Linked DNA regions of Caldimonas brevitalea. The protein of the gene in region 1 interacts with the protein of each later gene in a pairwise test. Links are inferred from orthologs where the notes say so. Each region holds a gene or a part of one and is shown in the gene's direction. Other genes may lie near its edges. The genes, in order: accC, cysM and ribD.

Region 1 (10,446 bases):
AAAGCCCAGGAAGAGCGCCGCCGTCAGCTGCTGCGCATGCTGGCCGAGATCGAAAAGCGCATCAACGAAGAAAACGCGCGCCCCAAGCGCCGCTACATCAGCCCCAGCACGCGTGAAGAGGTCTACGCGATCTATTACGACCAGCTGCGTCGCAAGATCGAAGACCGCGGCACACGCAATTTCCCGGAACACCAGGGCAAGAAGCTGTATGGCGAGTTGACGATGATCGTGACCGTGGACGCCCACGGCCAGGTGGTCGACACCGAGATCGTGCAGCACTCCGACTCGCCGGTGCTCGACCGACGGGCGATCGCGATCGTCGAGGCCGCCGGCCCGTTCGGCGCCTTCTCGCCAGCGATGCGCGCCAAGGCCGACCAGATCGTCGTCGTGTCGCGCTTTCGTTTCACGCGTGACGCTGCGCTCGAGACCACGCTGACCACCAACTGAACACGATGGACCGCTATGCCGTGGCCGGGAATCCGGTCGAACACAGCAAGTCGCCCGACATCCACGCCCGCTTCGCGGCACAGACCGGCCAGGCGCTGACCTACGAGCGCTTGCTGGTGCCCCTCGACCGCTTCGAGACCACGCTGCGCGCCTTCGCGGCCAGCGGTGCCAAGGGTTGCAACGTGACAGTGCCGTTCAAGTTCGAGGCCTGCCGCGCGGCCCACCGGGTCAGCGAACGCGCACGTCTGGCGCAGGCGGCCAACGTGTTGTGTTTCGAGCCGCAGGGCGGCTGGTTCGCCGACAACACCGACGGCAGCGGCCTGGTGGCCGACCTGCGGCACAACGCCGGCGTCGACCTGGCGGGGCGCGACCTGCTGCTGATCGGCGCGGGCGGCGCGGCCGCCGGCGTGTTGGCACCGCTGATCGACCTGCGGCCGCGCCGTGTCGTGGTCGCCAACCGCACGCTGCACAAGGCGCAGGCGCTGGTGCAAACCCATGCCGCCTGGGCGGCCGAACGCGACGTGACGCTGCAGGCGAGTGGGCTCGAGGACTGCGGCAGCGGCTACGCACTGGTGCTGAACGCGACCGCGAGCAGCCTGCAAGGCGGCGGCGTGCCGGTGGCGGGGCGCGTGCTCGGCCCCGGCGCACTCGCCTACGACATGATGTATGGCCCGGCGGCCGCCGGTTTCCTCGAGTGGGCGGCCGAACACGGTGCCAGCGGGCGCGATGGGCTGGGCATGCTGGTTGAACAGGCGGCCGACGCCTTCGCGCTGTGGCGCGGCGTGCGCCCCGAGACCACCGAAGTGCTGGCCGCGCTGCGGCGTGGCGAGGTCTGAGCGGCCCGCGATGGGAAAGCGTTTGCTCCGTCTGGTCGGCCGCTGGCTGACGTTGTGTCTGCTGTCGGCGATCGCGCTGCAGCTCTACTTCCTGGCGCGCGTCGCCTTGATGGCGGTGGTCGACCCGCAGTCGACCACCTTCGAACGCTCGGAAGCCTGGCGCATCATGAAGGTGCAGCACCGGCTGCCGTGGCGCCAGGAATGGCGCGACTACGACCAGATCTCGGACCACCTGAAACGCGCGGTGATCGCCTCCGAAGATGCCGGCTTCGCCGACCATGAAGGGGTCGAGTGGGAGGCGCTCGAGAAGGCGTGGGAGCGCAACCTGAAGGCGCAGGAGCGCGCCGACAAGTACAACCAACGGCTTTTGCAGCGCGCCGCGCGCACGCCCGACCGGCCGGTGAAGATGCGGCAGGCGCGTGTGGTGGGCGGCTCCACCATCACCCAGCAGTTGGCCAAGAACCTGTTTCTGTCGTCCGACCGCAGTTTTCTGCGCAAGGGGCAGGAGTTCGTGATCACTTTCATGCTCGAAGCATTGCTCGGCAAGCAGCGCATCCTCGAGATCTACCTCAACCACGTCGAGTGGGGCGAGGGTGTGTTCGGCGCCGAGGCAGCGGCGCGGCACTATTTCAGGATCGGCGCGGCGGAGCTGTCGCCGGCCCAGGCGGCGCGGCTCGCGGTGATGTTGCCGGCGCCGAAACGCTTCGAGAAGCGGCCCGGCTCGGCCTACGTGCGCGGACGCGCCGCCACCGTGCTCGCCCGCATGCGCGCCGTGCAGCTGCCCTGAGCCCTTGCGCCGGCAGCGCTCCAGGGCGGGCTGCGCCGCAAGGCGGTCCCGGCACTCCTAGAATGGCCTGTTCGGGCCCGACGGGCCCTCTGCTTCCTTTTACCCTCATGGCCTCCAACTCCGCTTCCGCGCTCGCGTCCGAGATTGCCGCCACCGCCGCCCGGCTGATCGTCGAGGAAGGCATGGAGTACGGCCCGGCCAAGCGCAAGGCTGTCAAAGTCCTCAACAAGCGCGGCCTCGGCAACCTGGACCTGCCCAGCAATGAGCTGGTCGAGGAAGAAGTGCGCGCATACATCGAGATCTTTTGCGGCGACACGCAGCCGGGCGAGCTGGCGGCGCTGCGGCGGATCGCCTTGCGCTGGATGGAGCGCCTGGCCGAGTTCCAGCCCCATCTGACCGGTGCGGTGTGGAACGGCACCGCGACGCGGCTCAACGACGTCTGGCTCAACCTCTTCTGCGACGACCCGAAATCGGCCGAGATCCTGCTGATCGGCAAGCGGGTCGACTACGACGCCGGCAGCGTGGTCGGCTTCCGCGGCGACACGGTCGATGTGCTGACGATGTCGGAGGCGAGCCCCGAACTGGGCATGCGCGTGTTGGTGCACCTGGTGATCTACGACCGCGATGACCTGCGCGGCGCGGTCAAGGCCGACGCACGCGGGCGCGCCGAGCGCGGCAGCACGGCGGCCGTGCGCGCCTTGCTCGAGGAAACGCCGTGAAACGCCGGGCTCTGCTGGTGAGCGCAGGCGCGGCCGCGGCGGCCGCCGGGGCCGGGCTCGCGTGGTGGCAGCTGGCGGGGCGGGCGCAACCCCACGACGGTCTGTGGGACGCGCGCTTCGAGACACCCGAGGGCGAGTTTCTGTCGCTCGCCGACTACCGGGGCGGCCCGCTGCTGCTCAACTTTTGGGCCACCTGGTGCGCCCCCTGCGTGCGCGAGATGCCGCAAGTCGACCGCTTCTTCCGCGAATTCCGCGCCCGCGGGTGGCAGGTCGTCGGCATGGCGGTTGACAACGCCCCGCAGGTACGCGAGTTTCTGGCGCGGCGTGTGCAGGTGAGTTTTCCGGTGGCGATCGCCGGGTACGCCGGCGTGACCTGGTCGCGCTCGCTGGGCAACGCCCAAGGGGGCTTGCCCTTCACGGTTGCCTTCGGCGTGGACGGCGACGTGGCCCACCGCAAGCTCGGCGAGACCCATTACGACGAGTTGGCCGGCTGGGCAAGAGGGAGTTGACCGGGCGCCACGCCAGCGCGACGGTCCGGAAACAATTTCTCGACATTTGCTCCGATTTGCGCGTAAAGTCACGGCTTCTCAATTCGAGGGTGCCGTTCAACCCTCAACGCCGATGACCATTCTTGTCCTGCATGGCCCGAACCTCAACCTGCTCGGCACCCGCGAGCCGGAGGTCTATGGTTCGACCACGCTGGCAGAAATCGATGCAGATCTGATGAAGATCGCTGCAGATCGAGGCGTCAAGCTGAACAGCTTCCAGAGCAATCACGAAGGCGCCCTGATCGACCGCGTGCAAGCCGCGCGCGACGATGGCACCCGCTACATCGTCATCAACCCGGGCGGCTACACGCATACCAGCGTGGCGTTGCGGGACGCCCTGGCGGCGGTGGCGCTGCCCTTCGTCGAGGTGCATTTGTCCAACGTTCACAAGCGTGAGGACTTTCGCCGCCACTCCTATTTCTCGGAACTTGCCGACGGCGTGATCTGCGGCCTGGGGGCCACCGGCTACCGGCTGGCGCTGCTCTACGCGCTCGAGCGCCTGGCCCCACCGGGCCAAGGATAATCCCGTCCACTTCCCGCCGTAGACACACATAAAGAAAGAGGAACCGGCCCTCGGGACGTGTTCCACCTGAAAAACAGCGGCCTGCGCCGCGTTGGAGAGCACCATGGACCTACGCAAGCTGAAAACACTGATCGACCTGGTGTCCGAGTCGAACATCTCGGAGCTGGAGATCACCGAAGCCGACGGCAAGGTGCGCATCGTGAAGTCGGATGGCCACGCTGCGGCCGGCCCAGTGGCCGCCGCGCCGGTGGCGCAGGCGCCAGTGCAGCCCGCGCCGGCGCCCGCTCCGGCTGTCGCCGGTGCCGCTGCGGCGCCTGCACCCGCGCCGGCGGAATTCAGCGGCCATGTGGTCAAGTCGCCGATGGTCGGCACTTTCTACCGTGCCTCCAGCCCGGGCGCCAAGCCCTTCGCGGAGCTCGGCCAGCAGGTCAAGGAAGGCGAGGCCATCTGCATCATCGAAGCGATGAAGATCATGAACGAGATCGAAGCCGACAAGTCGGGCACGGTCACCAAGATCCTGTGCGAGAACGGGCAGGCGGTGGAGTACGGGCAGCCGCTGTTCGTGATCGAGTGAGATCGTTCCCAGCCGTCACGACCTCCCGTCGCTGCCACCCGCGGCGGCGACACGAGGCCCGGATGCGCGACGACGCGCGCCCGCTGGCCACCGCGAAATGCGCCGCGCGCCCTGCGCGCGGCGATCGAGCCGAGCACGATGTTTAAAAAGATACTCATAGCCAACCGGGGCGAGATCGCGCTGCGCATCCAGCGCGCCTGCCGTGAGATGGGCATCAAATCCGTGGTGGTCTATTCCGAGGCCGACCGCGACGCCAAGTATGTGAAGCTGGCCGACGAAGCGGTGTGCATCGGCCCCGCGCCGTCGGCACAGAGCTACCTCAACATGCCGGCCATCATCTCGGCCGCCGAGGTGACCGACGCCGAGGCGATCCACCCCGGCTACGGCTTCCTGTCGGAAAACGCCGACTTCGCCGAGCGTGTCGAGAAGAGCGGCTTCGCCTTCATCGGCCCGTCGCCCGAATCGATCCGACTGATGGGCGACAAGGTGTCGGCCAAGAACGCGATGATCAAGGCCGGCGTGCCCTGCGTGCCGGGCTCCGAAGGCGCCCTGCCGGAGGACCCGAAAGAGATCATCAAGATCGCGCGCGCCGTCGGCTACCCGGTCATCATCAAGGCCGCCGGCGGCGGCGGTGGCCGCGGCATGCGGGTGGTGCACACCGAGGCCGCGCTGATCCACGCGGTGCAGACCACGCGCGCCGAGGCCGGGGCGGCCTTCGGCAATCCGTCGGTCTACATGGAGAAGTTCCTCGAGAACCCGCGCCACGTCGAGATCCAGGTGCTGGCCGACCAGCACCGCAATGCGGTCTACCTGGGCGAGCGCGACTGCTCGATGCAGCGCCGCCACCAGAAGATCATCGAGGAAGCGCCGGCGCCGGGCATTCCCAGGCGCATCATCGAACGCATCGGCGCACGCTGTGCGGACGCCTGCAAGAAGATCGGCTACCGCGGTGCCGGCACCTTCGAGTTCCTGTACGAAAACGGCGAGTTTTATTTCATCGAGATGAACACCCGGGTGCAGGTCGAACACCCGGTGACGGAGCTGGTGACCGGCATCGACATCGTGCAGATGCAGATCCGTGTGGCGGCCGGCGAGAAGCTGCCGTTCGCACAGCGCCACATCACGATGAAGGGCCACGCCATCGAGTGCCGCATCAACGCCGAGGACCCGTACAAGTTCACGCCCTCGCCGGGCCGCATCACGATGTGGCACGCGCCGGGCGGCCCCGGCGTGCGCGTCGATTCGCACGTCTACACCAACTACTTCGTGCCGCCCAACTACGACTCGATGATCGGCAAGATCATCGTGCACGGCGACACGCGGGAACAGGCGCTGGCGCGCATGAGCATCGCACTGTCAGAGACGCTGGTCGAGGGCATCCTGACCAACATCCCGTTGCACCGCGAACTGGTGGTCGACGCCAAGTTTGTCGAGGGTGGCACCAGCATCCACTATCTGGAAGGCTGGATGAGCCAGCACAAGCGCTGACCGGAGCCCGCCGTCATGTTCGAACTCGTCCTGCTGGCCCGCGAGGCCGATGTCGACACCGTCTCCGACGCCTTGATGGAGCTGGAAGCCTTGTCGGTGTCGGTGGAGGACGCCGATGCGGACACCGAGGCCGAACATGCACTGTTCGGCGAGCCCGGCATGCCGGCACCACGCGGCGGTTGGGACCGCTCGACGCTGAAGGCCTTGTTCCCCGACGAACCCGCCGCCACCGAAGCCGCCACGCTGCTGCTCGCGCAGGAGTGGGCGGGCGACGTCCACGTGGTGGCCATCCAGGCCGTCGAAGAGCAGGACTGGGTGCGATTGACACAATCGCAGTTCGCGCCGGTCGAGATCACGCCCGAGTTCTGGATCGTGCCGAGCTGGCACCAGCCGCCCGCGCAGGCGACCCGCGTGATCCGCCTCGACCCCGGCCTCGCCTTCGGCACCGGCACCCATCCGACCACCCGGATGTGCTTGCGCTGGATCGCGCGCCAGCCGGCCAGCACGCAGGCGCAATGGCAGCGGGTGCTCGACTACGGCTGCGGCTCGGGCATCCTGGCCATCGGCGCCGCGCTGCACGGGGCCCGCGACATCGATGCGGTCGACATCGACCCGGCTGCGGTCGAGTCCACGCTTGCCAACGCCGCGGCCAACGGCGTGCAACTGAACGCCGGGCTGCCCGACCGGGCCACCGGCCGCTATCCGCTGGTGCTGGCCAACATCCTGGCGTCGCCGCTGAAGCTGCTCGCGCCGCTCCTGACCGGCCACGTCGCGCCCGCAGGACATCTGGTGCTGGCCGGCATCCTCGAGCGGCAGGCCGAGGAATTGCAGCAGGCCTATGCCGCGATGTGCCGGCTCGAGGTGAGCGACCGCGAGGACGGCTGGATCCTGATGACGGCACGCCTGGGCGACACGGTGTGACGCGGGCGGTGCCCATGCTGATGGCATCATTCGCGCGATGAGCCTGGCCACCCGCTGCCCCGCCTGCAACACCACCTTCCGGGTGGTGCAAGACCAGCTCAAGGTGTCCGAGGGTTGGGTCCGCTGTGGCCGCTGCAACGAAGTCTTCAACGCCATCGAGGGGCTGTTCGACCTCGATCGTGAAGGCACGCCGTCGCAGCCGATGCCGCTGCCCGGGCGGCCGGAGGCGGTCGACAGCGAGTACCCGGCCTTCCAGAGCACCCTCAGCGAACCGCCCCCGTCCGTGGTGCCGGAGCCGCTCGAGATCGCACAGGAGGCGCCGCCGACGGCGCCGGCCCCCCTGCCGCCCCCGCCCGGCCCGACCGCCCCAACCGCCCCGGTCGCGGCAGCCGCTGCAGCCGCAGCCGCATTCGCGCGCAACGCACCGTCGCCGGCCGAGATCGCCGCCGAGATCGACGACAACGTCGCACCGACCGCCTACGAGGTGCTCGACTCCAGCTTCCTCGACCGCAGCACCTATGGCTCGGTGCAACCCGGCGACCTCGACGATGGCTTTGCGGACGCCCGCTTCGACAGCACGCACGAAGCGCTCGAGCTCGAGTCGGAAGCGGTGGCTGCCGGCGCCCCCGCCTGGCAGCCCAAGACCCTCGGCAACGCGCGGAAGAAGTCGCACAAGCCGGCCCGATCCAAAAAGGCGGCTGCCGCGCGACGCCCGCCGGAGGACCCGAACGCACCCGAGTTCCTGCGCAAAGCCGAACGCGAGGCGCATTGGCAGTCCCCGCGCATGCGCCTCGGGCTGTCGCTGTTTGCGCTGCTGCTCGGCCTCACGCTGGTGCTGCAAATCGCGCTGCAGTGGCGCGACTGGCTGGCGGTGTACCGCCCGGCCCTGCGGCCGACGCTGGTGCAGTTGTGCCGTGTCGCCGGTTGCACGGTCGGACCGCTGCGCCGCATCGACGACGTGGTGGTCGACAGCAGCAGCCTGGCCCGCGGTAGCGGCCCCGACGCCTACCGCCTCAGCGTGCTGCTGCGCAACCGTGGACCGGTGGCGCTGGCACTGCCTCACATCGACCTCACCCTCAGCGACGGCAACGGCGACCTCGTCGCCCGCCGCGCCTTGGCTCCGCGCGACTTCGGCGTCGGCGACAGCATCGACGCCGGGGCCGAAGTCACGCTCACGCTCGACCTCTCGACCCCGGGGCATCGCGTCGCCGGGTTCACGGTCGAAGCCTTCTACCCCTGACGCACGGGCAACAACCACTGCCCCAAGGAGCATCCATGTCGGCTTTGATCTGCGGTTCGCTCGCATTCGACACCATCACCGCCTTCCACGGCCGCTTCCGGGAGCAGATCCTGCCGGAGCAGATCCACATCCTGAACGTGTCGTTCCTGGTGCCCACCTTGCGGCGCGAGTTCGGGGGCTGTGCGGGCAACATCGCCTACACGCTGAAGCTGCTCGGCGGCGAGCCGCTGGTGATGGCCGCGCTCGGGGCCGACGGGCACGACTACCTGGAACGGCTGCGCGGCCTGGGCCTGTCGACCGAGTTCGTGCGCACCGTCAGCCACACCTACACGGCCCAGGCCATCATCATGACCGACGCCGAAAACAACCAGATCACCGCCTTCCACCCCGGCGCGATGCAGTACGCGCACGAGACACTGGTACAGCCCCGGCCCGACATCCAGGTCGCCATCGTCGCGCCCGACGGGCGCGATGCGATGCTGCAGCACGCCGAGCAACTCGCGGATGCGCGCATCCCCTTCATCTTCGACCCTGGCCAGGGGCTGCCGATGTTCAACGGCGACGAGCTGCGCCGCTTCGTCTCGCTCGCCACCTGGGTCACCGTCAACGACTACGAAGGCAAGCTGCTGTGCGAGCGCACCGGCCAGAGCCTGCAAGAGCTGTCGCGCTCGCATCTGAAGGGCATCATCGTGACGCTGGGGGCCGAAGGCTGCGACGTGTGGACGCAGGGCCAGTCGCAGCGTGTGCCGGGCGTGCCGGCCACTTCGGTGGTCGATCCCACCGGCTGCGGCGACGCCTTCCGCGGGGCGCTGCTCTATGGTCTGGAACGAGGCTGGGACCTGGCACGTTGCGCCGAGCTGGGCAACCGGGTCGGGGCAATCAAGATCGCGAGCAACGGGCCGCAGAACCACACGCTGGACCTCGCCGCACTGGGCCTGACCTGATGGGGGTGCCGGCGGCGCCGCCTGCTGTCCCTGCCGCGCGCCCGCGATCGATCGCCGATCGATCACGTGGAGCCCGCTGCCGCTGATCCATCACGCCGGCGGATCGTCACCGCCGATGGCCGCGCGCGACCGCGGGCCCACGCCCTTCTCTATATATGTATATATATAAATAGAGCGAGGGCTTCGAGGGGGTGCTCGGGCCAAAAGTGCCGCCCCCCAGCCACGCCGACCGCCACACCGACCGCCACGTCCACACCGCCACGTCGCCGCAGGCCCGTGTGGACCCACGGCGCGCCGACAAGGCACCACTACCCCTCGGGTGCGAGCCGCTGCATCGCGTTGGCCAGCGCCTCGTCATCGGGGCAGCAGGCCAGCACTGTCTTGCGCCGGCTCGTCTGCCCCCTCAGCAGTTCGACCTGGCCCCGCGGCAGGCCCAGGCGCTCGGCGACCCAGCGCAGCAGCGCTTCGTTGGCCTTGCCGTCCACCGGCGGAGCCTGCAGCCGGACCCTCAAGGCGCCGTCGTGCAGCCCGACACATTGGGTGCGGCTCGCATTGGGCACCACGCTGACGTCGATCTCCAGGCCGCGGCGCGAGCGGCGCAGATAGGCAGGCAGGACGGGGTCCATCACACGCTCTTGACGGGGCCGTGGCCCAAAAGAAAAAACCCGGCCGAGGCCGGGCTTGGAGTACAGCCTCGAAGGCGACTCAGGGCTTCGCGCCCGTCGGGAAAGGCCAAGCCGCCTGCGGGCTGAGAGTCGTCTTCGCGGCGGGAGCCGCCGGTTTCGCAGCAGGCGCAGCAGCAGGTGCGGCAGCAGCCGCCTTCTTCGCAGCAGGCTTCTTCGCGGCTTTCTTGGCAGCAGCCTTCTTCGCAGCCGGCTTCTTGGCGACAGCCTTCTTGGCCGTCGTCTTGCTGGCGGCCTTCTTGGCCGGCGCAGCCTTCTTGGCGGCAGCCTTCTTGGCCGGTGCGGCCTTCTTCGCTGCAACCTTCTTGGCCGGTGCCGCCTTCTTGGCCGGCGCTGCCTTCTTCGCAGCAACCTTCTTGGCCGGTGCTGCCTTCTTGGCTGCCACCTTCTTCACGGCCGCCTTCTTGGCGGGTGCGGCCTTCTTCGCCGGTGCCGCCTTCTTGGCCGGCGCTGCCTTCTTCGCAGCAGCTTTCTTCGCGGGAGCCGCCTTCTTCGCGGCGGCTTTCTTTGCAGTTGCCATATCGATTCTCCTTGATCAAGTTGCAAAGAGCACTGCGCCGCTCGATACAGCGCAGCGATTCACCGCCCGTTGGACTGTCTTGGAGAGACGCCCTGGTACGGTGAATGGGGTGGCAGCCAGTGCCTGCGGCTTCTTGGGGCCCAGCGACTGCCGCTTGGCGGCAGCCGGAGTCCGCTGTTCACTGACTGCGAATCTTGATCTCTTCATCATGACCTG
Region 2 (6,772 bases), 3.4 Mb from region 1 along the record:
GGGGTGTCAGCGCTTCCTGTTGCCAATGCGCCACCCGACCCACGCGAGAAGCGGGCAGAGGACCGTCACGGAAACAAGAAGTCCGATCACTGCCGCGTTGTCCAACTGTTCCGCGGCAGTGGCGTAGGGGGCGTATAGGAATACGGCAGCACCTGCAAGCCACCAGGCCGCACCTATGCCGAGAAGCACGCCGACGAATGCAAGCACATGGGCCATGCGTTTCAAGCGACCTCCCAGAACCAGATGCGCCCTTTGGTGTATTGGCTGCCGAAGCTGGTGTAGATGCTAATGACCGATTGGAAAGCCGTCAGGCGCCAGCCGTTCCAAAGGTCGATATGGTCGCCGGTCTGCGGCGCGCCATAGAAGTCCTTGCAGAAGAACACGCCCTTGCGCCCATCGATCTTGTCGAAGGCTTCGGCGCCGTTGTAGCGCTCGACGCGCTTCATCCCCGGCACGATGACCCTCGTCAGCGCGTTTGCCATCTCCTCGGCTGCCAGCGCATGACCTTAGGCCTTGTCGTGGTGCCAGCAGTGACGCAGACCCCAGGACTTAATGCTGATGCCTGACTTCGTGAATGCCACGCCCATCCTGATGGCGCACTGGTTTTCGAAGCTCGGCTTGCCATCGACCTCGCACGGCTTGCCCGTGCCGGGGTGGTTGTCCCACAGCCGGTGAAAGATGCTCATGTGTTCCTCCCTGCGCCCTTCGTTGGGGCTGGCGCCACTCTAGGGGAGGCGGGGCCTGGCGGCGTTTCAAATTGCAGCGACGCCTCGACCGCCCGCGCCAAGTACTCACCGTGGCGGGACAGCGATCGAAAAACGGGTTGATGCGGAAACTGGCGCGGAAGAGGCGTAGAAACTGCTGCGGAAACCGCTAGTGCCCGCGACCGCTTGAATTGGTGCCCAGAGCCGGACTCGAACCGGCACGCCATCGCTGGCGAGGGATTTTGAGTCCCTTGCGTCTACCTATTTCGCCACCTGGGCAGGCGGTGACGCAGCGTGCGCTGCGTCGGTCTTGAACCACCCCGGGCGATGCCGCGGTGATGTAGCCGGCGATTATGTCACAGCGCCGCGGGCCTGACGCAAGCCTGAGACAATGTGGGCAGGAGAACGCTCATGCCCCAGTACAAAACCATCGAAGACACCATCGGCCGCACCCCGTTGATCCAGCTGCAGCGCCTGCCCGGCGTGGAGCAGGCGCGGCGCGGCAACGTCATCCTGGGCAAGCTCGAAGGCAACAACCCGGCGGGCTCGGTGAAAGACCGGGCCGCGATCAGCATGATCCGGCGTGCCGAGGAGCGCGGCGACATCCGCCCGGGCGACACGCTGATCGAGGCGACCTCGGGCAACACCGGCATCGCGCTGGCAATGGCAGCGGCCGTTCGGGGCTACCGGATGCTGCTGATCATGCCGGAGGACCTCAGCATCGAGCGGGCCCAGACGATGAAGGCCTTCGGCGCCGAGTTGATGCTGACGCCCAAGGCCGGTGGCATGGAGTACGCGCGTGACCTGGCCGAGCAGATGCAGCGCGACGGCAAGGGGCGGGTGCTCGACCAGTTCGCCAATGCCGACAACCCGCGCATCCACTACGAGACCACCGGCCCGGAGATCTGGGACGAGACGCAGGGCCGCATCACCCATTTCATCAGTGCGATGGGCACCACCGGCACCATCACCGGCGTGTCGCGTTTCCTGAAGGAGCAGAACCCGGAGGTGCGCATCATCGGTGCGCAACCGAGCGAAGGTTCGCGCATCCCCGGCATCCGCAAGTGGCCGCAGGAGTACCTGCCCAAGATCTACGAGCCGAGCCGGGTCGACGAGTTGGTGTACGTGTCGCAGGCCGACGCCGAGGACATGGCGCGCCGGCTGGCCTGCGAGGAAGGCGTGTTTGCCGGCATCTCCGCAGCCGGCGCTTGCTGGGCCGCGCTGCAGGTGGCGCAGCGGGTCGAGAACGCGACGATCGTGTTTGTCGTTTGCGACCGCGGCGACCGTTATCTCTCGACCGGCGTGTTCCCGGCCTGAGGCGCCGCGCGCACGCGCCACAGCACGTGGCCCGAGGCGCGGTACTTGAGTTCGAACGGCGTCAGGGCCGGCCCCTCGGGGGGCACCGGCTCGACCTCGGCCTGCCAGCCGGCCCGCCGCAACGCCCACGCAAACTCCTCGGCGTACAGCGCCCAGTTGCTGCGCAGTTCCAGCGCTCCACCGAGCGCCAGCAGGTCGGGCAGGCGCGGGTGGCCGTGCCAGCGTCGCTGCAAATGCTCGGCCTTGGGCCAGGGGTTGGGGTAGAGCAGGTAGTGCCGCGCCAGCCGCAGGCCGTGCGCCGCCATCAGGGCCCACAGGTCGGTCGCGTCGGCCCGCAGCAGCAGGAGGTTGCGGGGCGCTGCCGTCGCGTCGAGTTTGCGCTGGCCGCGCGCCAGCCGTTGCGCCGACTGGTCGACGCCGATCACCAGCGCTTCCGGGTGGCGCGCGGCGAGTGCAGCGCTGCTCTCACCGGTGCCGCAGGCGCTGTCCAGCACCAGCGGCGAGCGGCCGTCCCAGTGCCTGCACAGCTGCTCGAAGGCGGCATGGTTGTAGGGCGCGACAGGTCGCTGAAAGCGCGTGTTCAGGTGGCGGTCGACCACCTGCGCGAGCCGTGGGTGAGGCCCGGCCTGGTTGCTGCTGACCTGCCGCGAGGAGGCGGTGCGCGTAGGCGACAGGGACGCTTCGGGGGCTCGGGTAGGATCCACCGCTGATCGAGTGAGGGGATGCGTGTCCATGAACGACTTCAGATTCTGCCCACGTTGCGCTACCGAGTTGCACAGCGTGCACGACGGCGAGCGGGACCGCCTGCGCTGCCCGGCCTGCCACTACACCCACTGGAACAACCCGACGCCGGTGCTGGCCGCCATCATCGAGCTGTCGGACCGCGAAGGCCGCTTGCTGCTGGCGCGCAACGCGGCCTGGCCGGGGCGCATGTTCGCGCTGGTCACCGGCTTCATGGAGGCTGGCGAGACGCCCGAGGAAGGCATCAAGCGTGAAATCGCCGAGGAGACTTCATTGCAGGTCTCGGCGTTGCACTTGGAGGGCGTTTGCGATTTTCAGCAGATGAACCAGGTCATCATCGCCTACCACGCGGTCTGCCACGGCGAGATCGTGCTGTCGCCCGAACTGGCCGAATACAAGCTGCTGGCACCGCAGGATGTCAAATGCTGGCGCGCCGGCACTGGCGAAATCCTGGCGCAGTGGCTGCGGCGTCGCGGCCATGAGCCGCAGTACGTCGAACTGCCGCGGCGTTGACGGGCGTGAGCGCAGGGTTGCCGGCGACTTTGTTTTTTGAATCGATTCCCGCTGTGCCAGGCCGACCGCGCCCCTTGCTGAGGCAAAGAACGCGGGGAACCGTGCGGATGGATGCCATCCCCGCAGCGATCGGGCGCCGTCCGGCTGAAGGGGAGGCCTCCTGCGGTGTGCGCTGCCACTAAAATCAGCGTCCCTGAAGGAATTGCCATGGACGCTCACAAAGAACTCGACACCCGCGGGCTCAACTGCCCTCTGCCCATCCTCAAGGCGAAGAAGGCACTGGCCGAGATGCACAGCGGAGAACTGCTGAAGGTGGTGGCAACGGACCCGGGTTCGCTGCGCGACTTCCAGGCCTTCGCCAAGCAGACAGGCAACGAACTGGTCGAGCAGCAAACGCTCGACAAAGAGTTCGTGCACGTGCTGCGGCGCCGCTGACGTACGCAAGGGGAGAAAAAGCCCGGGAGCCGATGAAGCCGGCGGCCGACGCGTGATGCGCCGCAGGGTCCCGGCCCGGTCGTCGTGACCAGCGCACCTGGATAGCGCTTACCCCGCCGGGCAGCGGGGCGCAGGCCCCGGTTTCGGCCGGGGCCTTTGCATTTTCAGAGTTCGAGACCCTGCAGATACTCGCGGAAGCCCGCGCCAAGCTGCGGGTGGGCGAGTGCCAGTTCGACCGACGCTTGCAGGAAACCTTCCTTGCTGCCGCAGTCGTAGCGCACGCCGTCATAACGATAGGCAAACACCTTTTCGCGACGCAGCAGGCCGGCGATGCCGTCGGTGAGCTGGATTTCACCGCCGACGCCCTTGGGCTGGCGGCGGATCTCATCGAAGATGCCCGACGTGAGGATGTAGCGACCGGCCACGCCCAGGCGCGACGGCGCGGCTTCGGGGGCCGGCTTTTCGACGATCTGCTGAATGTCCATCAGACGGTCGTTGACGGGGGTGCCGTCGACGATGCCGTAGCGACGCGTCTGTTCGGGCGGCACTTCCTGGACGGCGATGATGGTGGCTTTCCAGTCGGCGAACTGGTCGACCATCTGCCTCATGATCGGCGGTTTGCCGACCATCAGGTCGTCCGCGAGCAGCACGGCGAACGGATGGCCGTTGACCAGGCGCTCGGCGCACAGCACCGCGTGGCCCAGGCCCAGCATCTTGGGTTGCCGCACGAACACGCATTCCATGTCGTCGGGTTTGATCGACTGCACGATGTTCAGCAACTCGCGCTTGCCGGCGGCTTCGAGTTCGGTTTCGAGCTCGTAGGCCATGTCGAAGTGGTCTTCGATCGGGCGCTTGGTGCGGCCGGTGACGAAGATCATTTCCCGGATGCCGGCGGAATACGCTTCTTCGACGGCGTATTGAATCAGCGGTTTATCGACCACCGGCAGCATTTCTTTGGGCTGCGCTTTGGTGGCGGGCAAAAAGCGGGTGCCGAGGCCGGCGACCGGAAAGACTGCTTTGGTGACGTGCATGTGGGTTTTCCTCCTGATATTCGAGTGGCAGACCATACTGCAAGCTTCACGCCAGCCGGGAGATCTGTTCACGCACTCTTTCGAGAGTAACAGTGAAATCGGACAGCCGGACTTTTTCCTGTTCCACCACGTTAGCGGGAGCGCGGGCGATAAAACTTTCGTTACTAAGTTTCGCTTGCGCCTTCGCGATTTCGCCTTCGAGACGCTTGATTTCCTTGCCGAGGCGCTCGCGCTCCGCGGCCACATCGATCTCAACGTGCAACGCCAGCCGCGTCGCACCTTGCACCGCCACCGGTGCCTGGCGCGTTGCGTCGGCAAAGGCCGCTTCGTCGTCGAAGCGTTTCACTTCACTGACTTTCGCCAGCGCCTTCAACAACGGCGCCGCCTGGGTCACGAAGTCGGCGTCGCCGATGGTGTAGAGGGGCACGCGTTCGGCCGGCGACAGACCCATTTCGCTGCGCAGGTTGCGGCACGCGCCGACCACCGCTTTCAGCTGCTCGATCCAGGCGTCGGCCTGGGCGTCGATGCGCTCCAACTGGGCGCGGGGGTAGGGCGCGAGCACGATGGACGCGTCCGAGTCGGGCGCCTTGCGGCCGGCCACCGGCGCGACCTTCTGCCACAGCTCTTCGGTAATGAAGGGCGTGATGGGGTGCAGCAGCCGCAGCACGGTTTCCAACACCCGGATTAGGGTGCGGCGCGTGGCCCGTTGCTGCCCGGCGTCGCCGTTGGCGATCTGCGCCTTGGCGATTTCCAGGTACCAGTCGCAGTACTGGTCCCAGACGAACTGGTAGAGGGCGTTGGCGACGTTGTCGAGCCGGTAGTCGGCGTAACCTTGTTCCACCGCGTGCTCGACCCGCTGCAACTCGCCGGTGATCCAGCGGTCGGCCGCCGAGAAATCGAGATAACCGCCGGGGCCGCAGGCGTCGGCGCCGTGTTCGGCCAACCCGTTGTCCTGGCCTTCGCAGTTCATCAGCACGAAACGGGTGGCGTTCCAGAGCTTGTTGCAGAAATTGCGGTAGCCCTCGCAGCGCTTGGCGTCGAAGTTGATGTTGCGGCCGAGGCTCGCGAGGGCGGCGAACGTGAAGCGCAGGGCGTCGGCACCGTAGCCGGGAATGCCGTCAGGGAATTCCTTTTTCGTCGCCTCGCGTACCTTGGGCGCGGTGTCGGGGCGGCGCAGCCCGGTGGCGCGTTTTTCGAGCAAGGGCGCCAGCTCGATGCCATCGATCAGGTCGACCGGGTCGAGCACGTTGCCTTCCGACTTGCTCATCTTCTTGCCCTGCGCGTCGCGCACCAGGCCGTGGATGTAGACGTGGCGGAACGGCACGCGGCCAGTGAAGTGCACCGTCATCATGATCATCCGGGCGACCCAGAAGAAGATGATGTCGAAGCCGGTGACGAGCACGCTGGAGGGCAGGAACAAATCGAGTTCCTTGGTCTCGTTGGGCCAGCCGAGCGACGAGAACGGCACCAGGGCCGACGAGTACCAGGTGTCGAGCACGTCTTCGTCGCGCCGAAGTTCACCCTCGTAGCCCGCCGCCTTCGCTTTTGCGCGGGCCTCGTCCTCGTTGCGGGCGACGAACAGCTCGCCGCCACTGCCGTACCAGGCGGGGATCTGGTGGCCCCACCAGAGCTGGCGCGAGATGCACCAGTCCTGGATGTTGTTCATCCACTGGTTGTAAGTGTTGACCCACTGCTCGGGCACAAAACGCACGCGGCCGTCCTGCACCACCTCGACGGCTTTTTCGGCGATCGACTTGCCGCTCGCGTCGGGCTTGCTCATCGCGACGAACCACTGGTCGGTCAGCATCGGCTCGATGATCTGGCCGGTGCGCTCGCAGCGCGGCACCATCAGCTTGTGCTTCTTGACCTCGACCAGGAAACCCTGCGCTTCCAGGTCGGCCACCACCTTCTTGCGCGCCTCGAAACGGTCGAGGCCGCGGTAGGCGGGCGGGGCGTTGTCGTTGATCTTGGCGTCGAGCGTCAGCACGCCGATGACGGGCAGGGCATGCCGCTGCCCGACAGCGTAGTCGT
Region 3 (10,452 bases), 460 kb from region 1 along the record:
TGTTGGCTTCGCTACCAGAACCGGGCGTCTTCCCCCAGGGGCCTTTGGAGTCGGTGCGCATGAAATACTTGCCTACCGCATCCACGGCCGTTCGCAGCGGCGTGGTCGTCGCAACGTCAAGTTCTTGCACCTTCGTCAGAATCGATTCACGGGTGTCCTTGTTGAAGTCGCGCACGCCTGCCTTCAACACCGTGGTGTTGGTCCCATCGATCGCACTCGACGGCGTGTTGATCGTGCCCCAGCCCATCCGCACAACGTCACCGACCTGGTTGAACGCCTCGGAAATCGCGGCCTTGGTGAGCGACATGCGTGACCGGTAATAGACGAACCAGTTCGCGAAGTTGATGCGCTCTTCGTCCAGCGTACACGGGTCGGCCTTGCAGTCGGTGCGGCCTTCGTAACGTTTGAACGGGTTGGCGGAGGTGCCGCCAGTCCGGATGTCGTATTCCTTGTAGTTCGACGCCACGTTCGGGTCGGCGGTCGGGGGATCCAGCCGGTAGTACAAGCCGGGCGAGAACGATTTCGTCTCATTCGCCTTGCAGCTGTTGTACGCCGTACACCAGGTGGCCTTCACATTGCCTGCGGCCGCGGTGAGATTGAGCGTGCCCAGGGTCGGCTCGGTCGGGTCCCAGTAGGCTGCGCCCGGGTTGGCGTCGGGGTAGCGCGTTCCGTCGGGCTTGACCCACGGCAAGTAGCGCTTTTCGGGGTTGTAATAGATCGAGTTGACCTGCGCCGAGCGCATCTGGCGCTGAAATACCGTCCCAGCGCTCTTCTCGGCCGTCACCACCCCCTGGATGCTCATCACCGTCCCGAGCGCCGACCCCAGCCTCATCTTGTCGCCCGGCACCAAGTCGATCACCTGCCCGTTCGAGGTCACCGGGAACCTGACGGTGTAGGTGCCCACCTTGATGTTGTTCCCATCGCCTTCGGGCATCCACTGCGCCCGCATCGAGCCCGAATCGTCGATCGTCAGCACGACGTTGGACTTCGGCGCCGCCCCTTCGCGCGTGATCAACGGAATCTGCGCCGGCTCGGCGGCGTAAGCGGCAGGCATCAACCCCCCCAGGTGCACACAAAGCACCGTGAGGTAGATGACGGCACGAGACAGTGCCGAGTGTGGGAAGCGCGTAGCAGGAGTAGTCATTTCTGGCTCCTTGTATGTTTTTAAGGGGTGGCTTCTTCGCCAAGCAGCACCGTCGATTGAAGCCAGACCACCGACCCTGAGGTGGTCCTTCCTGTCGCGGCATCAGCCGAGAAGTCGGGGCTGAAGCCCCGGGCTGTCACGATCACGACCCGTCTGCTCCCTGCCGTCGCGGGACTCAGTTCGGCGAGGCATTGGGGACGTGTGGACGGGACCACCGAGCTGTTGTCCGACTCGATGCGTCCCTCGGGCACGGTCGCCGCCGTGCCGTCGGTCCAGGTGGCCCAAGTCTCCCACCGGGGTGGATCCTGGACCGGGTGCAGCGTGATCTCGCGCTCGTCGTCGGGCCTCAACAACTCCGACTCGCAGAAGCGCAACCCGCTCTGCGCGGCATGCATCGCCAGCGACTGCAGCCGCTGGCTGTTGCTCAGCTGATCCGCATTGAGGGAATTGCGCATCACGCCGACCGAGGTCAGGCCGATCACGACCAGCATCACCAGGACGACGATCAGGACGACGCCGCGCGCCGATCGGCGGGAGGGGTGTTGGCGTCCGCCGCGCGAGCGCAAGGAACGGCGGCGGGGGCAATCGAGGCCGGGCATGCGTTATCCCTACAGCAGACGGTTTTGGAGGACGATGGTGGAGGTGAAGGCCCGGTACATACGACGATCGGTACTCCCCGCGGGAAAGGTCACCGTACCGTTGCAGCCTTCATAGTCGGTCGGCGCGTCCATCACATTCGCCGCGCTGCGTACGACGATGCACACGCGCACCGACACAATCAGGCCAGGGTCGATGCCGGTAACGGGATCGACATACTTCGCCGCGACACGGGTCTCGGTGCCGGTCGCGACGCCGTACTTGATCTGCAGATCGACGACGTTCTCAACCAGGGGCTGCGCCGTCGTGCCAGGGGCCCCACCGGAGCCTTTGCAGTGCAACTCGGGCGGCGCACCATCAAGGTAGAAGCGGTTTTCGGCCAAAAAGTAGCCCGGCGCAGCGCCCACTGGGGGCACGAGAGTCAAGCCGTTGCCGAGACAGTCGGACGGCACCGCAGGCGACCCCACCCCAACCGTGTTGCTCGTGTCCGCCTCATAGGCGATTGCGATGGCATCCGGCAGTGCTGGATTGTTCACGCACGTCAGGGCGCCGACGCCCCCCGCCACGGCGGGGTCGGTGAAACCGCCCTCACAGCCCCTGATGACCTCACCGTTGTAGGCCTTGAGCATCTGGTTGCCGCCGGGCCCGCCAACGGCATACGGCCTCCCGTAACCCGCCATCGCGATCTGGCTGCGCAACAGGTTCATCGCGAGCGTGGCATCTTCGGAGATCTGTGCGAGGGCGACGCCGTAGCGGCTCCCGCCGCTGACGCCGAGGTACGTCGTCAGCACGGCGCCGACGACGATCAGGCCGATCACCAGCGAAATCATCACTTCGACGAGGGAGAGCCCGCGCATGCACGCGGCCCGTGCACTCCGGTGAAACTGCGTCATAGGCTGATCCTGAAATAGGCACAGCGCGGCATGGGGTCGGCCCCGCTCGCGACGAAGGCCGTGGGGCATTCCTTGACCGTGGCACCGTCACCCACCGTCGTCTCGTCGCTGTTCGCTGCAGGGTCCAACCAGGCCACCCAGACGTCGACGGCATTGTCCTCGGCGTCGAGGAGCAGGTAACCGTCGCCCTGCGGCAGCGCGTTGAACAGGGCGTGTTTCCAATCGGCAAGATCACGCGTCGCCATTTGGGCGGGCGTACATTCCGTGGCTTCGCACCCCGTGCCCTTCGGCGGCTCTGTCGCGTTGACGTTGTAGGTGGGCAGTGCGGTGGTGTACGAGCCGTCGACCACCGCGTCGCGGTTGGCCCGCATGCGGTCTGCCATGTCGTTCGCCAGCAGGGTCGCCACCGAACGGTACTCGGTGGTCTTGTTGTAGCGGGTGGCATTGGTCAGCAGCGCTGCGAGCGACAAAATGCCGAGCGACATGATCACCACGGACACCAGGATCTCGATCATCGACAGGCCACGCTGGAATGCCAGCGCGCGGGCGTGATATTTCATCGGGCGCTTCATCTCAGCACGACCTCGCTCGACCTTGCAGGGACACGCAGACTTGTTTCTCGTAGTCGGAGTACCCGGGATCATCGGCAGACAACTTGGGTTGGAACGTGATATTCAATGCGGCACCGGTGGCCAGGCCGTTGGAGCGAAACGTCACGCTGGTCCGGCCTGCCGGATCGGTGGTCACCCCGCCACTGCCGCGCAGGGCCGGCTCTGACCGCACCAGTTGATCGTCATCGCCAGCGTCCAAGGTGCCGCTTGCATCACGATCGACGAAGATCAGCCAGCCCTGGTCCCAGGTAGCGCCGGCGCCGGCAAGACAGGTGGCCTGATCCGAACTGACGCACATTGAAACCGTTTCACCTCGCTTGATGGCTTCTGCGCGTGTCAGTCGGATCGACGACGTGAAGGCATCGACATGCGCCACCACGGCCCGCCGGGCCAGGAAGCGTTGCATGTCAGGCGCCGCCAGCCCCAGCACCACTGCCAGCACAGCCAACGTCACCAGCAACTCCACCAGCGTGAAACCCGCGTGGTGTCGTCTGGCGACAGGGCCCGAAGCGGGCGAAAGCTTGAAGCGACAGAATGTCATGGCTGGATTGTGGTCACACGGTGGAAGGCCTGTTGGCACCCCGCGACGGACGGACGACCGCACGGCACAAAAGGTATTTTTGGTAACAATAACAGGGCCCCTCGATCAAAGGAGAGTGTCGCCATGGCGACCGACGCAGTGACGGATCTACGGCACATGCAGCAGGCGCTGGCGCTGGGCCGGCAGGCCTTGCGTTTCAGCGCACCCAACCCAGCCGTGGGATGTGTCCTGGTGTCGCCGTCAGGCGAGATCATCGGCACCGGACATACCCATCTGGCGGGCGGCCCGCATGCCGAAGCCGCGGCGTTGGCCGACTGCCGATCGCGCGGGCTGACCGCGCAAGGCGCGACGGCGTACGTCACATTGGAACCATGTTCACATTTTGGCCGCACGCCGCCCTGCGCGGATGCGCTGATTCGTGAACAGGTCCACAGAGTTGTCGTCGCCGCGAGCGATCCCAACCCCCTCGTCGCCGGCCGCGGCCTCGATCGGCTGCGCGCCGCCGGCATCCAGGTCGACTTCGGACTCCTGGAAGACGAAGCCCGCGACATCAATCTCGGCTTCTTCTCGCGCATGGTCCGCCAGCGCCCCTGGGTGCGGCTGAAGGTGGCCGCGTCGCTCGATGGCCGCACCGCCCTCGACAACGGAGCCAGCCAATGGATCACCGGCTCCGAAGCGCGCGCCGACGGCCATGCCTGGCGAGCGCGGTCGAGTGCCGTATTGACCGGCATCGGGACCGTGCTCGACGACAACCCGCGGCTCGACGTGCGCGAGATCGAAACGCCGCGCCAACCGCTGCGAGTGGTGGTCGACTCACAGCTGCAGACGCCGCCCACCGCCCGCCTGCTCGACGCGCCCGGCGCAGCGCTGATCTACAGCGCGACCACCGATGCCGACCGCGCCGCGGCCTTGCGTGAACGCGGGGCGGAGATCGCACTGAAACCCGGCGCGCACGGCAAGGTCGATCTCCCCGCCATGCTCGCCGACCTCGCCGCGCGCGGCGTCAACGAACTGCATGTCGAGGCCGGCCACCGGCTCAACGGCTCTCTCGTGCGCGAAAACCTGGTCGACGAGTTCCTGGTCTACCTGGCCCCCAAGCTCATCGGCCAGGGCCGCGAGATGATGCGCTTCGGGCCGTTGAGCGGCCTCGACGAGGCCGTCCCGCTGCAGTTTCTCGACGTCGCCCCGGTCGGCGGCGACTTGCGCATCCTGGCACGCATTCCCGGCCGCGACCGCTTCTGACCCACCCCGCGGCGCGCAAGACTGGGCCGAGCCTGCGACAATAGGCCCCATGTTTACTGGCATCGTGACCGGCCTCGGCCGCATCGTGGACGTGCAGCCGCTGGGCGACAGCGACGCGCACGGCCGCCGTCTCACCCTCGAGACGCCTCCCGGCTATCTCGACGACGTGCAGCACGGCGACAGCATCGCGCTCAACGGCGCCTGCATGACGGCCACCGGCTTCGACGCCGAGCGCCGCCGCTTCACGGTCGATGTTTCGGCCGAGAGTCTCGCCAAGACCGCCGGTCTCGACCGGCCCGGCCCCGTGAACCTCGAAAAGGCGGTGCGCCCGCAAGACCGTCTCGGTGGCCATCTGGTGTCCGGCCACGTCGATGGGCTGGGCACGGTGACACGGTTCGCGGCCGTGGGCGAGTCGTATGAGCTGTGTGTACTCGCACCGCCCGCGCTGGCGCGCTACCTCGCCTACAAGGGCTCGATCACCGTCAACGGCGTGAGCCTGACGGTCAATCGGGTCGTCGACACGCCCGACGGCGCCGAAGTGAGCATCAACCTGATCCCGCACACGGTCGCCAACACCACGCTCGGCAGTCTCGCCGCCGGCCACCGCGTCAACCTCGAGATCGACCTCATCGCCCGCTATGTCGAGCGCATGCTGACCGCCGGGGCAGGCGTCGCGGGCGCATCGTCCACACGTCCGGGCGGCTGAGCGCCAGCCTCGTTCTTCCGCGGGGCCCGCGCTCCAAGGCCCTGCCGCCGTGGCCCGACCCGGGCCACTTACAATTGCGCCCCATCATGCCCATCTCTCCCGTTCCCGAGATCATTGCCGAGCTGGCGGCCGGCCGCATGGTCATCCTGGTCGACGAAGAAGACCGCGAAAACGAAGGCGACCTCGTGCTCGCCGCCGACCATGTCACACCTGAAGCAATCAACTTCATGGCCAAGTTCGGCCGCGGGCTGATCTGTTTGACGCTCACGCGCGAGCGCTGCGAGCGCCTGCGGCTGCCGCCGATGGCCCCTCGCAACGGCACCAAGCACGGCACCGCCTTCACGGTCTCGATCGAGGCGGCCGAGGGTGTCACCACCGGCATCTCGGCGGCCGACCGGGCCCAGACGGTGCGCGTGGCGGTTGCCCGCGACGCCCAGGCCAGCGACCTGGTGCAGCCGGGCCACATCTTCCCGTTGCAGGCGCAGGACGGCGGCGTGCTGATGCGCGCCGGTCACACCGAGGCGGGCTGCGACCTGTCGGCGATGGCCGGCCTGACGCCGGCGGCGGTGATCTGCGAGATCATGAACGACGATGGCACCATGGCCCGCCTGCCCGATCTCGAAGTGTTCGCGCGCGAACACGGCCTCAAGATCGGCACCATCGCCGACCTGATCGAATACCGCAGCCGCAACGAAAGCCTGATCCAGCGCGCCGGCGAGCGCACCTTGCGCACGCCGCATGGCGAATTCCATTGCATCGCCTACCGCGATCGCTCGGAAGGCCTGCACCTGGCCCTCACCCACGGCACCTGGAGCGAACAAGACGAGGTGGCCGTGCGGGTGCACGAGCCGCTGTCGGTGTTCGACCTGCTCGACGCCGGCCAGTGCGGCCATTCGTGGCCGCTCGGCAAGGCCTTGGCGCGGCTGCAGCAGGAGCCCAGCGCGGTGGCCGTGCTGATGAACTGCGGCGAGAGCGTCGACGACCTGCTCGAATACCTGCAGCCCGAGCATGCGCGGCAGTTGCGCCAACGCGGGCAGATCGACCTGCGCACCTACGGCATCGGCGCGCAGATCCTGCGCGACCTCGGCGTCACCCGCATGAAGCTGCTCGGCAGCCCGCGGCGCATGCCCAGCATGATGGGCGGCTACGGCCTGGAAGTGACGGGCTTCTTCGGCCCCGAACAAGCCTGAACGACGCGCCACCTCAACCTACAAGACCGGAAACACACACACCATGCAAGGCGCAGACAAAGGCCAGGCTATCCAACTCGACGGCGAGGACCTGCGCATCGGCATCGTCCAAGCCCGTTTCAACGAAGCCATCACCGGCAAGCTCGCAGAAGCCTGCCTCGCTGAATTGCACGACCTGAAAGTGGCGGCCAAGCACATCGAGCACGTGATGGTGCCGGGTGCGCTCGAGGTGCCGGTGGCCCTGCAGGCCCTGGCGGAGAGTGAGCGCTACGACGCACTGATCGCGCTGGGCTGCATCATCCGCGGCGAAACCTATCACTTCGAGCTGGTGGCCAACGAAAGCGGCGCCGGCGTCACGCGCGTGTCGCTCGACCACCAGGTGCCGATTGCCAACGCCATCCTGACGGTCGAGAACGAGGCACAGGCCTGGGCCCGGGCCGAAGAGAAGGGCCGTGACGCCGCCCGCGTGGCCGTCGAGATGGCCAACCTGCTGGAAGACCTGACGTGAGCACCTCCGACAAACCGTCCGACAAACCACCCGGCAAGGCGCCGGGCAACCATGGCAAGCGGCCGGCACAGAAGTCGGCCCGGCGGCGCTCGCGCGAACTCGCGCTGCAGGGGCTCTACCAGTGGCTGCTGTCGGGCGCCGACGCCGGCGAAATCGAAGCCCACGTGCGCGAGATCGAAGGTTTCAACAAGGCCGACCTGGCGCATTTCGACGCGCTGCTGCACGGTTGCATCCGCGAGGCCGCCGACATTGACGCGACCCTGGCCCACCACGTCGACCGCAAGACCACCGAGCTGTCGCCGGTCGAACACGCGGTGCTGATGATCGGCGCCTATGAGCTGAAGCACTGCGTCGACATCCCGTACAAGGTGGCGATCAACGAGGCGGTCGAACTGGCCAAGAGCTTCGGCGGCACCGACGGCCACAAATACGTCAACGGCGTGCTCGACAAGGCCGCCGTGGAGCTGCGACCGGTCGAGGTCGAAGCCGCCCGCAACGCCCGCCGCTGAGCCAGCGCCCGCCGATGAAGTTCGCCGCGCGCGCCGGGCAGATCGACCCGTTCTATGTGATGGAGTGCGCCAAGGCGGCCGACGTGCTGGCCCGCAGCGCCTTGTGCGACCCGGCCCAGGGCGGCCGGCCGATGATCTACCTGAACATCGGCGAACCCGACTTCACGGCCCCGCCGCTGGTGCAGGAAGCGGCCGCCCGCTGCATCCGCGACGGCCTCACCCAGTACACCCCGGCGCTGGGCCTGGAAGCGCTGCGGGAACGCATCAGCGCCTGGTACCGCGACCGTTTCGGTGTCGACGTGCCGGCGCGCCGCATCGTGCTGACCGCGGGCGCCTCGGGCGCCTTGCAGCTGGCTTGCCTCGCGCTGGTCGACGCCGGCGACGAGATCCTGATGCCGGACCCGAGCTACCCCTGCAACCGGCATTTCGTCGCCGCGGCGCAAGGCCGCGCGGTGTTGCTGCCCAGCGGCCCGGAACAACGCTTCCAGCTCAGCGCCGCCGGCGTCGAAGCCGCATGGGGCGAACGCAGCCGCGGTGTGTTGCTCGCGTCGCCGTCCAACCCCACCGGCACGTCCATCCATCCCGACGAGATGCGGCGCATCGCCGACGCCGTGCGGCGCCGCCAAGGCGTCACGCTGGTCGACGAAATCTATCTGGGCCTCAGCTTCGACGCCACCTACGGCCACACCGCGCTGTCGCTGGGCGATGACATCATCACCATCAACAGCTTCTCGAAATACTTCAGCATGACAGGATGGCGGCTGGGGTGGCTGGTGGTGCCCGATGTCATGGTCCCGGTGGTCGAGAAACTCGCGCAGAACCTCTACATCTGCCCGTCCAGCGTGGCGCAGCATGCCGCCCTCGCCTGTTTCGAAGCCGACAGCCTGGCCGAGTACGAGCGCCGTCGCGAAGAATTCCGGCGCCGTCGCGATTTTCTGGTGCCGGCCCTCGACACGTTGGGGCTGCGGGTGCCGGTGCTGCCCGACGGCGCGTTCTACGCCTGGGCCGATTGCACCGCCCATCACGCCAGCAGCTGGGATTTCGTGTTCGAGCTGATGCAACGCGCCCAGCTCGCGATCACGCCCGGCCGTGATTTCGGTCACGCCGACACACAGCGCTATGTCAGGTTCTCCTACGCGAGCCGGATGGCCCTGCTCGAAGAAGCGGTGGCCCGGCTGCGTAGCGCCCTCTGACGTTAGCGCCCTGTGCACAGTGTCACGGTGCGTTACTGCGCGCCCCGTTCAAGGGACATTTGTCACGACTCTCACTGTTGAGCCGCCCTATTGCTTCGTCTAAGCTGCCGACGTGGAATTTCAGAAGACCGTCTTTGCCCTCACGCCCGAGCAGGCGTTGGAGGCGGAACGTGCCGCCCTCCGGGCCCGGCAGGACGACGTGAGCGTGACCGCCCCCACGCCCTTGCACCCCGACGGTAGCGACGTCTCGGTCTTCGGCCCCGACGCCTTGATGGGTCTCGGGGGCGCACGCAGCCTGTCTCACGGTCCGTCCTATGACGACCTGCCGACCATCGGCCACATCAGCCGTTACGCGCTCAAGTACCACCTGGGTGAAGGCGGCCTCGGCACTGTTTATGCGGCGCACGACCCGCTGTTATCGCGCCTGGTCGCCATCAAGACGCTGAGCCTCGAACTCTCGCCCGAAGCGCGCGAGCAGTTCAATGCGATGTTCCTGAACGAGGCGCGTGCGGCCGGCGGCCTCAACCATCCCCACATCGTCACGGTGTTCGACGCGGGCACCAGCCCCCAAGGCGCCTACATCGCGATGGAGCTGCTCAAGGGCAAGGACCTGCGGCAGTTGCTGAAGGAAGGCTGGCGCCCGACGCCGGTGGAAGCCGCCCTGATCATCCGTCGCGTCGCCGACGCCCTGTCGTATGCGCACTCGCGCGGTGTGGTGCACCGCGACGTGAAGCCGGCCAACATCTTCATGGTCGGCCGCACCCAGCCCAAGGTGCTCGACTTCGGCATCGCCCGCGTGGCGAGCACGCAGGATGGCTCCGGAGACGACGACTACGTGGCCGGCTCACCCTACTACATGGCGCCCGAGCAAGTGCGCCACGCGCCGGTCGACCGCCGCTGCGACGTGTTCTCGCTCGGGGTCGTGTTCTATGAATTGCTGACCGGCGTCAAACCTTTCCAGGGCTCGACACTGACCGAGATCGCCACCGCCGTCGTGACGCGCACGCCACCGCTGGCCGAAACCGTCAACCGACAGGTGCCGCCGGCGCTGTCCGCTATCGCCTCGCGCGCGATGGAAAAAGCGCCGGAAGACCGTTACCGCTCGGCACGCTTGCTGTCGCGCGAGTTGCGCCACTGGCTCGACGAACAGGCCGAAGCCGCGCAGCACGACGAGCGGCAGGCGGCAGACCGCCGCCACCACCGCAAACAATGGGCGCTCGGCGGCTTGGCCGCCGGTCTGGTGGTGGCCGTGATCGGTGTCAGCCTCGGCGACCTGCTTGCACCTCACGCCCCTGCCGGGTCATTGCCCGAGGCCAAG

Evidence for each region.
Region 2: the proteins of accC (region 1) and cysM interact in binary tests that used the Escherichia coli proteins (3 or more experiments, as listed by UniProt). The link is inferred for Caldimonas brevitalea from one-to-one orthologs.
Region 3: the proteins of accC (region 1) and ribD interact in binary tests that used the Escherichia coli proteins (3 or more experiments, as listed by UniProt). The link is inferred for Caldimonas brevitalea from one-to-one orthologs.

The regions. Positions count from the first base shown.
Region 1 is NZ_CP011371.1:1,188,279-1,198,724, reverse strand. Bases 3,851-6,747 are described here. They hold accC (acetyl-CoA carboxylase biotin carboxylase subunit), read left to right. Parts: upstream 3,851-4,572; coding sequence 4,573-5,922; downstream 5,923-6,747. Other genes in these bases: prmA (50S ribosomal protein L11 methyltransferase), read left to right, coding at 5,938-6,747; accB (acetyl-CoA carboxylase biotin carboxyl carrier protein), read left to right, coding at 3,964-4,434; aroQ (type II 3-dehydroquinate dehydratase), read left to right, coding at 3,851-3,860. Outside these bases: AAW51_RS05310 (energy transducer TonB), read left to right, coding at 1-447; aroE (shikimate dehydrogenase), read left to right, coding at 453-1,283; AAW51_RS05300 (transglycosylase domain-containing protein), read left to right, coding at 1,294-2,070; AAW51_RS05295 (hypothetical protein), read left to right, coding at 2,178-2,789; AAW51_RS05290 (TlpA family protein disulfide reductase), read left to right, coding at 2,786-3,298; more of aroQ, read left to right, coding at 3,411-3,850; more of prmA, read left to right, coding at 6,748-6,843; AAW51_RS30620 (zinc-ribbon and DUF3426 domain-containing protein), read left to right, coding at 6,881-8,083; AAW51_RS05260 (carbohydrate kinase family protein), read left to right, coding at 8,119-9,027; AAW51_RS05255 (DUF167 domain-containing protein), read right to left, coding at 9,336-9,653; AAW51_RS05250 (histone H1-like DNA-binding protein), read right to left, coding at 9,733-10,230. UniProt on the Escherichia coli protein: This protein is a component of the acetyl coenzyme A carboxylase complex; first, biotin carboxylase catalyzes the carboxylation of the carrier protein and then the transcarboxylase transfers the carboxyl group to form malonyl-CoA.
Region 2 is NZ_CP011371.1:4,597,243-4,604,014, reverse strand. What follows is about bases 121-3,068. They hold cysM (cysteine synthase CysM), read left to right. Parts: upstream 121-1,115; coding sequence 1,116-2,021; downstream 2,022-3,068. Other genes in these bases: AAW51_RS19300 (NUDIX domain-containing protein), read left to right, coding at 2,754-3,068; trmB (tRNA (guanine(46)-N(7))-methyltransferase TrmB), read right to left, coding at 1,991-2,725. Outside these bases: more of AAW51_RS19300, read left to right, coding at 3,069-3,275; AAW51_RS19295 (sulfurtransferase TusA family protein), read left to right, coding at 3,483-3,710; UTP--glucose-1-phosphate uridylyltransferase GalU, read right to left, coding at 3,875-4,741; AAW51_RS19285 (valine--tRNA ligase), read right to left, coding at 4,788-6,772. UniProt on the Escherichia coli protein: Two cysteine synthase enzymes are found. Both catalyze the same reaction. Cysteine synthase B can also use thiosulfate in place of sulfide to give cysteine thiosulfonate as a product.
Region 3 is NZ_CP011371.1:1,646,271-1,656,722, reverse strand. What follows is about bases 3,066-5,968. They hold ribD (bifunctional diaminohydroxyphosphoribosylaminopyrimidine deaminase/5-amino-6-(5-phosphoribosylamino)uracil reductase RibD), read left to right. Parts: upstream 3,066-3,909; coding sequence 3,910-5,028; downstream 5,029-5,968. Other genes in these bases: ribBA (bifunctional 3,4-dihydroxy-2-butanone-4-phosphate synthase/GTP cyclohydrolase II), read left to right, coding at 5,821-5,968; AAW51_RS07195 (riboflavin synthase), read left to right, coding at 5,078-5,734; AAW51_RS27950 (GspH/FimT family pseudopilin), read right to left, coding at 3,208-3,786; pilV (type IV pilus modification protein PilV), read right to left, coding at 3,066-3,194. Also shown: AAW51_RS07225 (pilus assembly protein), read right to left, coding at 1-1,144; AAW51_RS07220 (pilus assembly PilX family protein), read right to left, coding at 1,165-1,743; AAW51_RS27955 (PilW family protein), read right to left, coding at 1,753-2,634; more of pilV, read right to left, coding at 2,631-3,065; more of ribBA, read left to right, coding at 5,969-6,924; ribH (6,7-dimethyl-8-ribityllumazine synthase), read left to right, coding at 6,968-7,432; transcription antitermination factor NusB, read left to right, coding at 7,429-7,941; AAW51_RS07175 (pyridoxal phosphate-dependent aminotransferase), read left to right, coding at 7,956-9,134; AAW51_RS07170 (serine/threonine-protein kinase), read left to right, coding at 9,247-10,452. UniProt on the Escherichia coli protein: Converts 2,5-diamino-6-(ribosylamino)-4(3h)-pyrimidinone 5'-phosphate into 5-amino-6-(ribosylamino)-2,4(1h,3h)-pyrimidinedione 5'-phosphate.